One region of the Mesorhizobium sp. M6A.T.Cr.TU.016.01.1.1 genome, then DNA from elsewhere that is predicted to be linked to it. Evidence: predicted binding sites of a transcription regulator. Region 1 holds the regulator's gene; the other holds the start of a gene.

Region 1 (4,988 bases):
AACGACACGATCGACATCGCGCGGGTAAGCGGCAAGATCACGCTCGACAACGAGGATGTCTACGACCCGAAAATCGATGTCGTCGAGCTGCGAGCTCGCGTCGGCATGGTGTTCCAGAAGCCGAACCCGTTTCCGAAGTCGATCTACGAAAACGTCGCCTACGGTCCGCGCATTCACGGTCTGGCCAGGAGCAAGGCGGAGTTGGACGGCATCGTCGAATCGAGCCTGAAGAAGGCCGGCCTGTTCAACGAGGTCAAGGATCGCCTGCTCGAGTCGGGCACTGGCCTTTCCGGTGGCCAGCAGCAGCGTCTGTGCATTGCGCGCGCCATCGCTGTGTCGCCGGAAGTGATCCTGATGGACGAGCCTTGTTCGGCGCTCGATCCGATCGCCACCGCCCGTGTCGAGGAACTGATTGACGAACTGCGCCAGAACTACACGATCGTCATCGTCACCCATTCGATGCAGCAGGCAGCGCGTGTGTCGCAACGCACGGCGATGTTCCATCTCGGCTATCTGGTCGAGGAGGGCGCGACCGACAAGATGTTCACCAACCCCGACGACAAGCGCACCCAGGACTACATCACCGGCCGGTTCGGCTAAGCGGTCCGGCGAATTTTCGAGCACGAGGACAGTATCATGGGTGAACATACCGTCGCATCTTTCGACGAGGAATTGGAGCACATCGACAGGCTGATCCGCGACATGGACGAGCTCGCCGCCGCGATGGTCGCAGCGTCGATCCGCGCGTTGCTTGCGTCAGACAATGCGATGGCGCAGCGCGTCGTCTCGGATGACGCCATCATGGATGCGCGGCAGCGCGAACTCGACGACAGCGCGATCACGCTGATCGCCAAGCGGCAGCCGATGGCGCAAGACCTGCGCGCCGTGGTTGGCGCAATCCGGATGGCCGGCGATCTCGAGCGCATCGGCGACCTGGCCAAGAACATAGCCAAGCGGGTCAGCGCCGTCGGGCAGAGCGCCACGCCGCGTAATCTCTCGCACGGTATCGACGCGATGGCGGATCTCGTTCTCGAGCAGCTCCGCGGCGTGGTCGAGCACTATGTGTCGCGCAACGCCGGCGCGTTGAAAGAGCTGCGCGCCGCCGACGAGAAGATCGACGTGAAATACACGGCGGTTTTTCGCGAACTCCTGACCTACATGATGGAGGACCCGCGCAACATCACCGCCTGCACGCATCTTCTGTTCTGCGCCAAGAATCTCGAGCGTATCGGCGATCATGTCACCAACATCGCCGAAAACGCCTACTATGTCGTGACCGGGCAGCAATTGCCGGCGGATCGGCCGAAGCTCGACGAAACGACGATGTCGGCGTCGGCGACATGACAGGGGTAACCGGCCGATGATCGCGCCGCGCATCATGGTGGTGGAGGACGAAGAGCCGCTGGGCGTCCTCCTTCGCTACAATCTGGAATCCGAAGGCTATCAGGTCGAGGTGGTGACGCGCGGCGACGAGGCCGAAATCCGGCTTCAGGAAAACGTGCCCGATCTTCTGGTGCTCGACTGGATGGTGCCGGCGGTTTCGGGCATCGAGCTTTGCCGTCGCCTTCGCGTGCGTCCCGAAACCGAGCGGCTGCCGATCATCATGCTGACCGCGCGCGGCGAGGAAAGCGACCGGGTGCGCGGCCTCTCGACCGGGGCCGACGACTATCTGGTCAAGCCGTTCTCGACACCGGAATTCATGGCCAGGGTCAAGGCGCTGCTGCGCCGTGCCAAGCCCGAAGTGCTGTCCAGCGTGCTGAAGGTCGGTGACATCATGCTCGATCGCGAATCGCACAGGGTCTATCGCAAGAAGAGCGAGATCCGGCTCGGGCCGACCGAATTCCGGCTGCTCGAATTCATGATGCGGCACCCGGGTCGGGTGTTCTCGCGCAGCCAGTTGCTCGACAATGTCTGGGGCGAGACGATCTACATCGACGAGCGCACGGTGGACGTCCATGTCGGCCGGCTGCGCAAGGCGGTCAACAATGGCCGCATGCCCGATGTCATCCGCACCATCCGCGGCGCGGGCTATGCGATCAGGGAAGACTGAACAGACTGCCTGAATTCAAGCTGCGTTCTTCCATTCAGGCCACGTGCTTCCTGGCCGTGCCGGACTTCCCTTGCGCGCCCGGCGCGAAAATCTCCTGGTCGACGAAGCTCAGCGCCCGCATGGCGCAGCCTTCGCGGATCAGCGGCAGCTCGTTCGGCTCGGTGTCGAAGGAAATCGAACCCGAATACTGACCGCCGGCGGTCTGAGCGATGGCCTCGCGCAGGGCCGGCTCGATCAGGTCGAAGGCGGCAGCGCTGGCGCCGACCATGGCGACCGGCGCCGGATCGATCAACGCGAACAGGCTGCCGAGCCCGAAGCCGAGCGCTTCGCCGGCCTTGCGGTAGGCTTCGCGCTCCGGTCCGTCCGTCTGGCGCGCCCGGGCCGCCAGTGCCCGCATCTCGGCGTCGCTGACATCGGCGACCGGCTCGGCGTTCTCGCTCAACTGCCTTGCATTGCGCCAGATGGCGTAGTTGCCGGCATAGGCCTCGACGCAGCCGCGCCGCCCGCAGCGGCAAAGCGCGCCGCCCGGCCGGTGGATCATGTGGCCGAATTCGCCGCCTGAGGAATGGGTGCCGGTGAACAGTTCGCCCTTCAGCACCAGTCCCATGCCGATGCCGTGGGAGAGCAGGATGGCGATGAAATCGTCGCGGTAGCGATCCGGGTCGCGCCAGCGCAGCGCCACGGCCATCATGTTGCAATCGTTCTCCATGATGGCCGGGATGCCGAACTCACGTTCCAGAATGTCGGCGAAGGCAATGTTCGTCTGCGGCGTGATCGGCGACCACAACATGGCGCGCGCATGGGAATCGGTGATGCCCTGGATCGCCAGCGCGATGCGGGCGACGCTTTGGACATTGAGATCGGGATCTTCGAGCCGGCGCCGGACGATGGCGACACATTCGTCGATCAGCTCGTCGCGCGACATGGTCAGCGTGTCCAGCCGGCGCTGTTCCTCGGCGACCACTTGTCCAGCATAATCGATGACGGCGACCGAAAGGAAATTCAGCGACAACACGACGGCCAACACCGCCGCCGCTTCCGGATTGAGGCTGAGGCCGACCTGCGGCCGGCCGCGTTTCAGCGAAACGGTCTCGCTCGCCTTGCTCTCGGTCAGGATGCCTTCCTGGATGAGGTCGGAAGAGATCGCCGATATGGTCGAATGGCTGAGGCCGGTGGTCGCGGCGATCTCGGTTCGCGACGGCTGGCCTGCCCGGCGTACGGCCGAAATCACCATCGCCCGGTTGCGCCGACGCAAATCGTCATGACGGATTCCAACCGACATTCTTTTGCTTCCTCCCTCTTGCCGCGGCCGCTCATGAACCGGAAGCCGTCGGCAGCGTCCGACAAATACTGGCAGAAGCAGAAGGCCCTGTCATTGTTTATTCCGGGGCTCGAAAAAAGTCGGCAGAGACATCAAAATCCATCAGAATTGATGTTGACAGCGCTTCGGCGTTGGACCAGTATTTTTTCGAGGCTCGAAAAAATAGAGCCTTTGTGCCGGCCTTCGGGCCAGTTTGGTCGCGCCGTATCGCGGCGCAGGGAGGACTATCATGAAGAGATTCGCAGCCGCCATCCTGGCGGGGGTCGCCATGTCGCTGACGCTCGCGTCGGTCGCACAGGCGAAGGACAAGGTCATTGGCGTTTCGTGGTCGAACTTCCAGGAAGAGCGCTGGAAGACCGACGAAGCCGCCATGAAGACGGCGATCGAGGCCGCCGGCGACAAGTATATTTCCGCCGATGCGCAGTCCAATCCCGGCAAGCAGCTGACCGATGTCGAGAGCCTGATCTCGCAGGGCGCCAACGCGCTCATCATCCTTGCGCAAGATGCGTCGGCCATCGGGCCGGCGGTGCAAAAGGCGCTGGACGAAGGCATCCCGGTCGTCGGCTATGACCGGTTGATCGAGAACAAGGACGTGTTCTATCTGACCTTCGACAACCAGGAAGTCGGCCGCATGCAGGCCCGCGAAGTGTTCAAGGTGGCGCCGGAAGGCAACTACGTCTTCATCAAGGGCTCGGGCGCCGATCCGAATGCCGATTTCCTGTTCGCCGGCTCCATGGAAGTGCTCAAGGATGCCATCGACAGCGGCAAGATCAAAAATGTCGGCGAGGCGTATACCGACGGCTGGCTTCCCGCCAACGCCCAGAAGAACATGGAACAGTTCCTGACCGCCAACGACAACAAGGTCGATGCGGTGGTTGCCGCCAATGACGGCACTGCCGGTGGCGTCGTCGCGGCGCTGACGGCGCAAGGCTTGGCCGGATCCGTCCCGGTGTCCGGCCAGGACGGCGACCATGCAGCGCTGAACCGCATTGCGCTCGGCACACAGACCGTATCGGTGTGGAAGGACGCGCGAGAGCTCGGCAAGAACGCCGCCGAGATCGCCTCGCAGCTTGCTGATGGCAAGCAGATGACCGACATTGCGGGCGTCAAGGACTTCACCACGCCGGGCGGCAATGCCGTCAAGTCGCTGTTCCTGACGCCGATTGCCATCACCAAGGACAATCTCAACGTCGTCATTGACGCCGGCTGGATCAAGAAGGACGAAGTCTGCGCGGGTGTCGCCGCGGGCAGCGTTGCGGCCTGCAACTGATCTGGATCATTTCGCAAGGAAACGAACGCCGCGGCTGTCATGCCGCGGCGTTTTTCGAGAGGCTTTCCGCTTCAAATGACCGTGGAAAGCAAATAGCATTCTGTTCCGGCATCCGCGCCAGACGGCAACCCGGTCGGAGGACATCATGACCGACACGGCATCCAACCCACCGGTCGCCCACACGGCCGAAGATCGGGCGCGCGAATCCGAGCTCAGCGCCATCGGACGGTTCCTCAAGGCAACCGAGCTCGATATACGCATGCTCGGCATGGTCGGCGCTCTGCTGGTCATCTGGGTTGGAATTCACATCCTGTCGGGTGGGCTTTTCCTCACGCCGCGCAATCTCT
Region 2 (4,988 bases), 280 kb from region 1:
TCTGCAAGCTCGCTTCGATCAGCAGGTCGGCGTTCCGGGCCACCGATTTTGCCGGTCCGCCGGCACCGAACAGCTGGCCGCTGATATAGGCGCCCTCGATCAGGAGCAGCAGCCCGTCGCCCAGCGTGTCGGCGTCGCCAGCACCCATTGCCGCCGCCATGGCGCGCAGGCGTCGTCGCAGTTCCTGCTTGTTGGCCTCGCTCACCACGCGGGCCGGATGGCCGTGCTCGGGATACTCGACCGCCGCATTGGTCATGCCGCAGCCGCGATAGTCTGGTCTTTGCGTGCGCTTGCCGATGCGGGTCAGGAATGCGGCGATCTGCGCGCGCGGATCGCCGGGATGGGCAGCCACTGCCTCGTCGAAGCGGGCCCAGAACTCGAGGTCGTATTGCCGGAGATAGGACGCGGCCAATTCGTCCTTGGAGGGAAAGCTGCGATAGAGGCTGGGCTTGGTGACGCCGGCACGCCGCACGATCTCGTCGACGCCGATCGCCCTGATGCCTTGCCGGTAGAATAGGTCGCGGGCAACGCGAAGGATTTTCTCGCCGGCGCGGGGCGGTGTCACTTCATCCGCTTTGATCGTTGGTTCAATGCTTTTCATCTAGGACGTGCCGTGGCCTGCTTGACAACGTTACCGACCGGTACGTATACCTCGGTGTAACTGCAACGTACCGGTCAGTAACATGATAGCTCAATCCCGCCCGTTTGGCCAGCGCTACGCTTTCGTCGTGGTTGCCGTCATTTTCCTTTGCCTGCTGATCGCGGCGGGCCTGCGGTCGGCGCCGGCCGTCATGATGCTGCCGCTGGAGGAGAGTTTCGGCTGGCGGCGCGATGTCGTCTCGCTCGCCGCGGCCATCGGCATCTTCCTCTACGGCCTGACCGGGCCGTTTGCCGCGGCACTGATGGAACGGGTCGGGCTGCGCCGCACGCTGCTGGCATCGCTGGTGGTGATGTCGGGCTCGACGGCGCTCAGCCTGTTGATGACCGAGCCGTGGCACCTGCTTCTCACCTGGGGCGTATTCTCCGGCGTCGGTTCGGGCGCGGTCGCCACGGTGCTTGGCGCCACCATCGTCAACCGCTGGTTCAAAACCAATCGCGGCCTGGTGATGGGACTGATGTCGGCCTCCGCCGCCACCGGCCTGCTGGTGTTCCTGCCACTGCTCGCAGCGCTCGCCCAGTCGGGCGGCTGGAAGCCGGTCGCCATCGCCATTGCGGTGGCCACCGCGTGCCTGGTGCCGCTGGTCTGGCTGCTGGTGCCGGAGCGTCCAGCTTCGATCGGCATGGTGCGCTACGGTGCTGACGCCGACGACGTGCCGCCGGTTCCGCCGGCCTCGCAGGGCAATTTTCTCACCCACACGCTCAGCACGCTGCGCCGTGCCGCCGGCACCCGCGTGTTCTGGTATCTGTTCGCCACCTTCTTCATCTGCGGCTTCACCACCAATGGCCTGGTCGGCACGCACCTGATCGCGTTTTGCGGCGACATGGGCATCGGCCAAGTGCAAGCTGCCGGCCTGCTGTCGCTGATGGGCATCTTCGACCTGATCGGCACGACGCTGTCGGGCTGGCTCACCGACCGCTTCGACCCGCGCAAGCTGCTCGGCGTCTATTATGGCATTCGCGGCCTGTCGCTGATCTATCTGCCTTATTCCGGCTTCTCGTCGACCAGCCTGATCATCTTCGCCGTGCTCTACGGATTGGACTGGATCGCAACCGTGCCGCCGACGCTCAGGCTGTCAAACGAGGCGTTCGGTGATCGTAGTGGACCGATCGTCTTTGGTTGGATCGTCGCCGGCCATCAGGTGGGTGCGGCGACCGCCGCCTTCTTCGGCGGCACGATGCGCGAATTGCAGGGCAATTACGAGCTCGCCTTCCTCATCGCCGGCATGACGGCAATAGCCGCAGCCTGCATCTCGCTGTTGATCAACACCAGCCGTCCGGCCTTCAACCCGGAACCGCAGGCGGCTTGAGCTGCGACGGCCGAGCGCTAATCTCCCCCTTGAGGGGGAGATGGCCGCGACGCGGCCAGAGGGGGTCGGTCCGACCGGGCTCGGCCCCTTATCGCAGACGCAGGAGGTTGGCGCTTCACGCGAGACGACCCCCTCTGTCGCCTTCGGCGACATCTCCCCCTCAAGGGGGGAGATCACCTGTCCATTGTTATCAAACCTTCATGGTTTCGAGATGTGCCTGAAACATTGACGCTGGACCTTGGCGGCGACGTTCAACGCCATCCAGGAGACAGCCATGAACAAAATTTCGATGACGCGGCGCGCTTTCGTCACGTCGGCGAGCACCGTTGGCCTCGTCGGCGCCTCGGGCCTCGCGCTTCCCTACTATTCCCGCGCCAATCAGCGGCCGGCCTTCACCCATGGTGTCCAGTCCGGTGACGTCGACGCCACCAGCGGCATGGTCTGGACGCGCACCGATCGCCCGTCGCGCGTCATGTTTGAAGTCTCCTCGACGGAGAATTTCGCCAACGCCGTCCGCCTTGCGCCGCTCGATACGTCGCCGGCCAGCGATTACACGGTAAAACGGCTGCTCACCGACCTCGCCTCGGATCAGGATATATTCTACCGCATGACAGCGGCCGATCTCGCCGACATCAACGCCGTCTCCGAGCCGATCGTCGGCCGCTTCCGCACGGCGCCGGCCTCGAAGCGTGACATCCGGTTCGCCTGGTCGGGCGATACCGCCGGCCAGGGTTGGGGCATCGACGACACCGGCATGAAGACCTATGCCACGATCGGCAAGCACACGCCCGACTTCTTCCTGCATTCCGGCGACACCATCTACGCCGACGGCGCGATGAAGGACGAGGTCGACATTCCCGGTGGCGGCAAGTGGAAGAACACCGTCCTCATCGACGAAAAGCGCAAGGTTGCCGAGACGCTGGACGAGTACCGGGGCCAGTGGAAATACAATTTGATGGACGGACATGTGCTGGGGCTCAACGCCATCTGCCCGACCTTCTACCAGTGGGACGACCACGAGGTGGTGAACAACTGGTCGGATTCGAAGGACCTGAGCGCCGACGACCGCTACTCGGAAAAAAACATCCATGTGCTGGCGGCACGCGCGGCACGCGCCTTCCACGAGATGACGACGATCCGCTACGAGCCGTCGGAACCGGGCCGCGTCTATCGCAAGATCGCCTACGGGCCGCTGCTCGACGTGTTCTTCCTCGACATGCGTTCCTATCGCGGCGCCAATGGCCTTGGCATGCAGCATACGATGACCCCGCAATCGCGCATTCTCGGCGAACAGCAGACCAAATGGCTGAAGCGCGAACTGGCAAACTCCAACGCGACCTGGAAAATCATCGCCGCCGACATGCCGCTCGGTCTCGTCGTCTGGAACGACGCCACCAAGAAGGCCGGCGCCGAGGCCGTCAGCAATGGCGACAATGGCCCGGCCAAGGGCCGCGAGCTGGAAATTGCCGACCTCCTTCGCTACATAAAGAACGCTGGTATCAGCAACACCGTCTGGCTGACCGCCGACGTGCACTACACGGCGGCCCACTACTACAATCCAGACAAGGCGCAGTTCCAGGACTTCAATCCGTTCTGGGAGTTCGTCTCGGGTCCGCTCCATGCCGGCACGTATGGACCCAATGATTTCGACATGACCTTCGGCCCGGAGCTGAAATTCATCAAGGCGCCAACTGCCGAGCAGGGGCAGAACCTGCCACCGTCGGCCGGCCTGCAGTTCTTCGGCCTCGTCGATATCGACGGCGCCACTGAACAGATGACTGTGCGGCTTATGGACCGCGACGACAATGAACTCTACAAGGTCGCGCTCGATCCGGTGCGATCGGCGTGAGCCAAACCATGATCCCGAAAAGTGGGAACCGGTTTTCGGAGAAGATCATGGTCAAACAAGAAGATAGAGCCCCATCCCGATTCTGTCGGGATGGATCAGGCTCTAGTCCGGATAGCAGACGGTTGGAATCTTAGGCCAGACCGCGCTGTCGCAGCCGGCATTTTCCTGCCTCTGCTTGAAGGCGGCGCTAACCGGCCCGGTCACTACCGGGTCGACGCCATCGGGCGCATCGGCAAACAACTGCTCCGCCGAACGCGTATCGGACGGCAGGGCAGGCGGCGTCTCCTTCAGCGTCGCGGCCGACTGCGCCGCGCCTGCCGCAAGCAGAACGGCGAGGGCTGCCCATGCAAGGATTGGCCGGTATCTGATGCCCGTATTGGTCATGAAATTTGAGCTGTCCCGACCCTGAAAGGTTCCGCTTTGGTTAATAATTTCATTTCACACCAAGACGCTTAAGATTTGGTGACCATGTATTTGGTGGCACGCCTCCTCTTTCGCAATTGCGAAAAACCCTGTATGAGCCGCCCAACCGAAAGAGGCAGCGCCTTTTGGCCTGCTGCCTGCAACGCTCCCGAGACCACAACATGAAAATTCGTAATATCGCGATCATCGCGCACGTCGACCATGGAAAAACCACCCTCGTCGACCAGCTCCTGAAGCAGTCCGGCTCGTTCCGCGACAACCAGCGCGTCGCCGAACGCGCCATGGATTCGAACGATCTCGAAAAAGAACGCGGCATCACCATCCTGGCCAAGGCGACGTCGGTCGACTGGAAGGATACCCGCATCAACATCGTCGACACCCCCGGCCACGCCGATTTCGGCGGCGAGGTGGAGCGCATCCTGTCGATGGTGGATTCGGCCATCGTGCTGGTCGACGCCGCCGAAGGGCCGATGCCACAGACCAAATTCGTCGTCGGCAAGGCGCTCAAGGTCGGGTTGAAGCCGATCGTCGTCATCAACAAGATCGACCGGCCGGACGCCCGCCATGTCGAGGTGGTCAACGAAGTGTTCGACCTGTTTGCAGCGCTCGACGCGACCGACGAGCAACTCGACTTCCCGATCCTTTACGGTTCAGGCCGCGACGGCTGGGTCTCGGAAAACCCCGAAGGGCCGAAGGACCAGGGCCTCTCGCCGCTGTTCGACCTCGTCATCAAGCACGTGCCGGCGCCG

What was found. Region 1 encodes PhoB, which activates phosphate uptake and scavenging genes when phosphate is short. Its sites were predicted from a motif close to TGTCATNNANCTGTCAT; they were not measured.
Region 2: EJ075_RS11740 (alkaline phosphatase) is a predicted target of PhoB. The motif match lies at 2,153-2,169, and genes of this name have one in related genera.

Annotation. Positions count from the first base shown of each region.
Region 1 is NZ_CP034452.1:2,734,925-2,739,912, forward strand. Features, by position in the region: gene pstB (phosphate ABC transporter ATP-binding protein PstB) at 1-600, shown strand, start outside; gene phoU (phosphate signaling complex protein PhoU) at 637-1,344, shown strand; gene phoB (phosphate regulon transcriptional regulator PhoB) at 1,361-2,050, shown strand; gene EJ075_RS13190 (ROK family protein) at 2,085-3,332, opposite strand; gene xylF (D-xylose ABC transporter substrate-binding protein) at 3,601-4,641, shown strand; gene EJ075_RS13200 (sugar ABC transporter permease) at 4,787-4,988, shown strand, end outside.
Region 2 is NZ_CP034452.1:2,457,610-2,462,597, forward strand. Features, by position in the region: gene EJ075_RS11730 (TetR/AcrR family transcriptional regulator) at 1-601, opposite strand, end outside; gene EJ075_RS11735 (MFS transporter) at 684-1,967, shown strand; gene EJ075_RS11740 (alkaline phosphatase) at 2,242-3,816, shown strand; gene EJ075_RS11745 (hypothetical protein) at 3,919-4,200, opposite strand; gene typA (translational GTPase TypA) at 4,401-4,988, shown strand, end outside.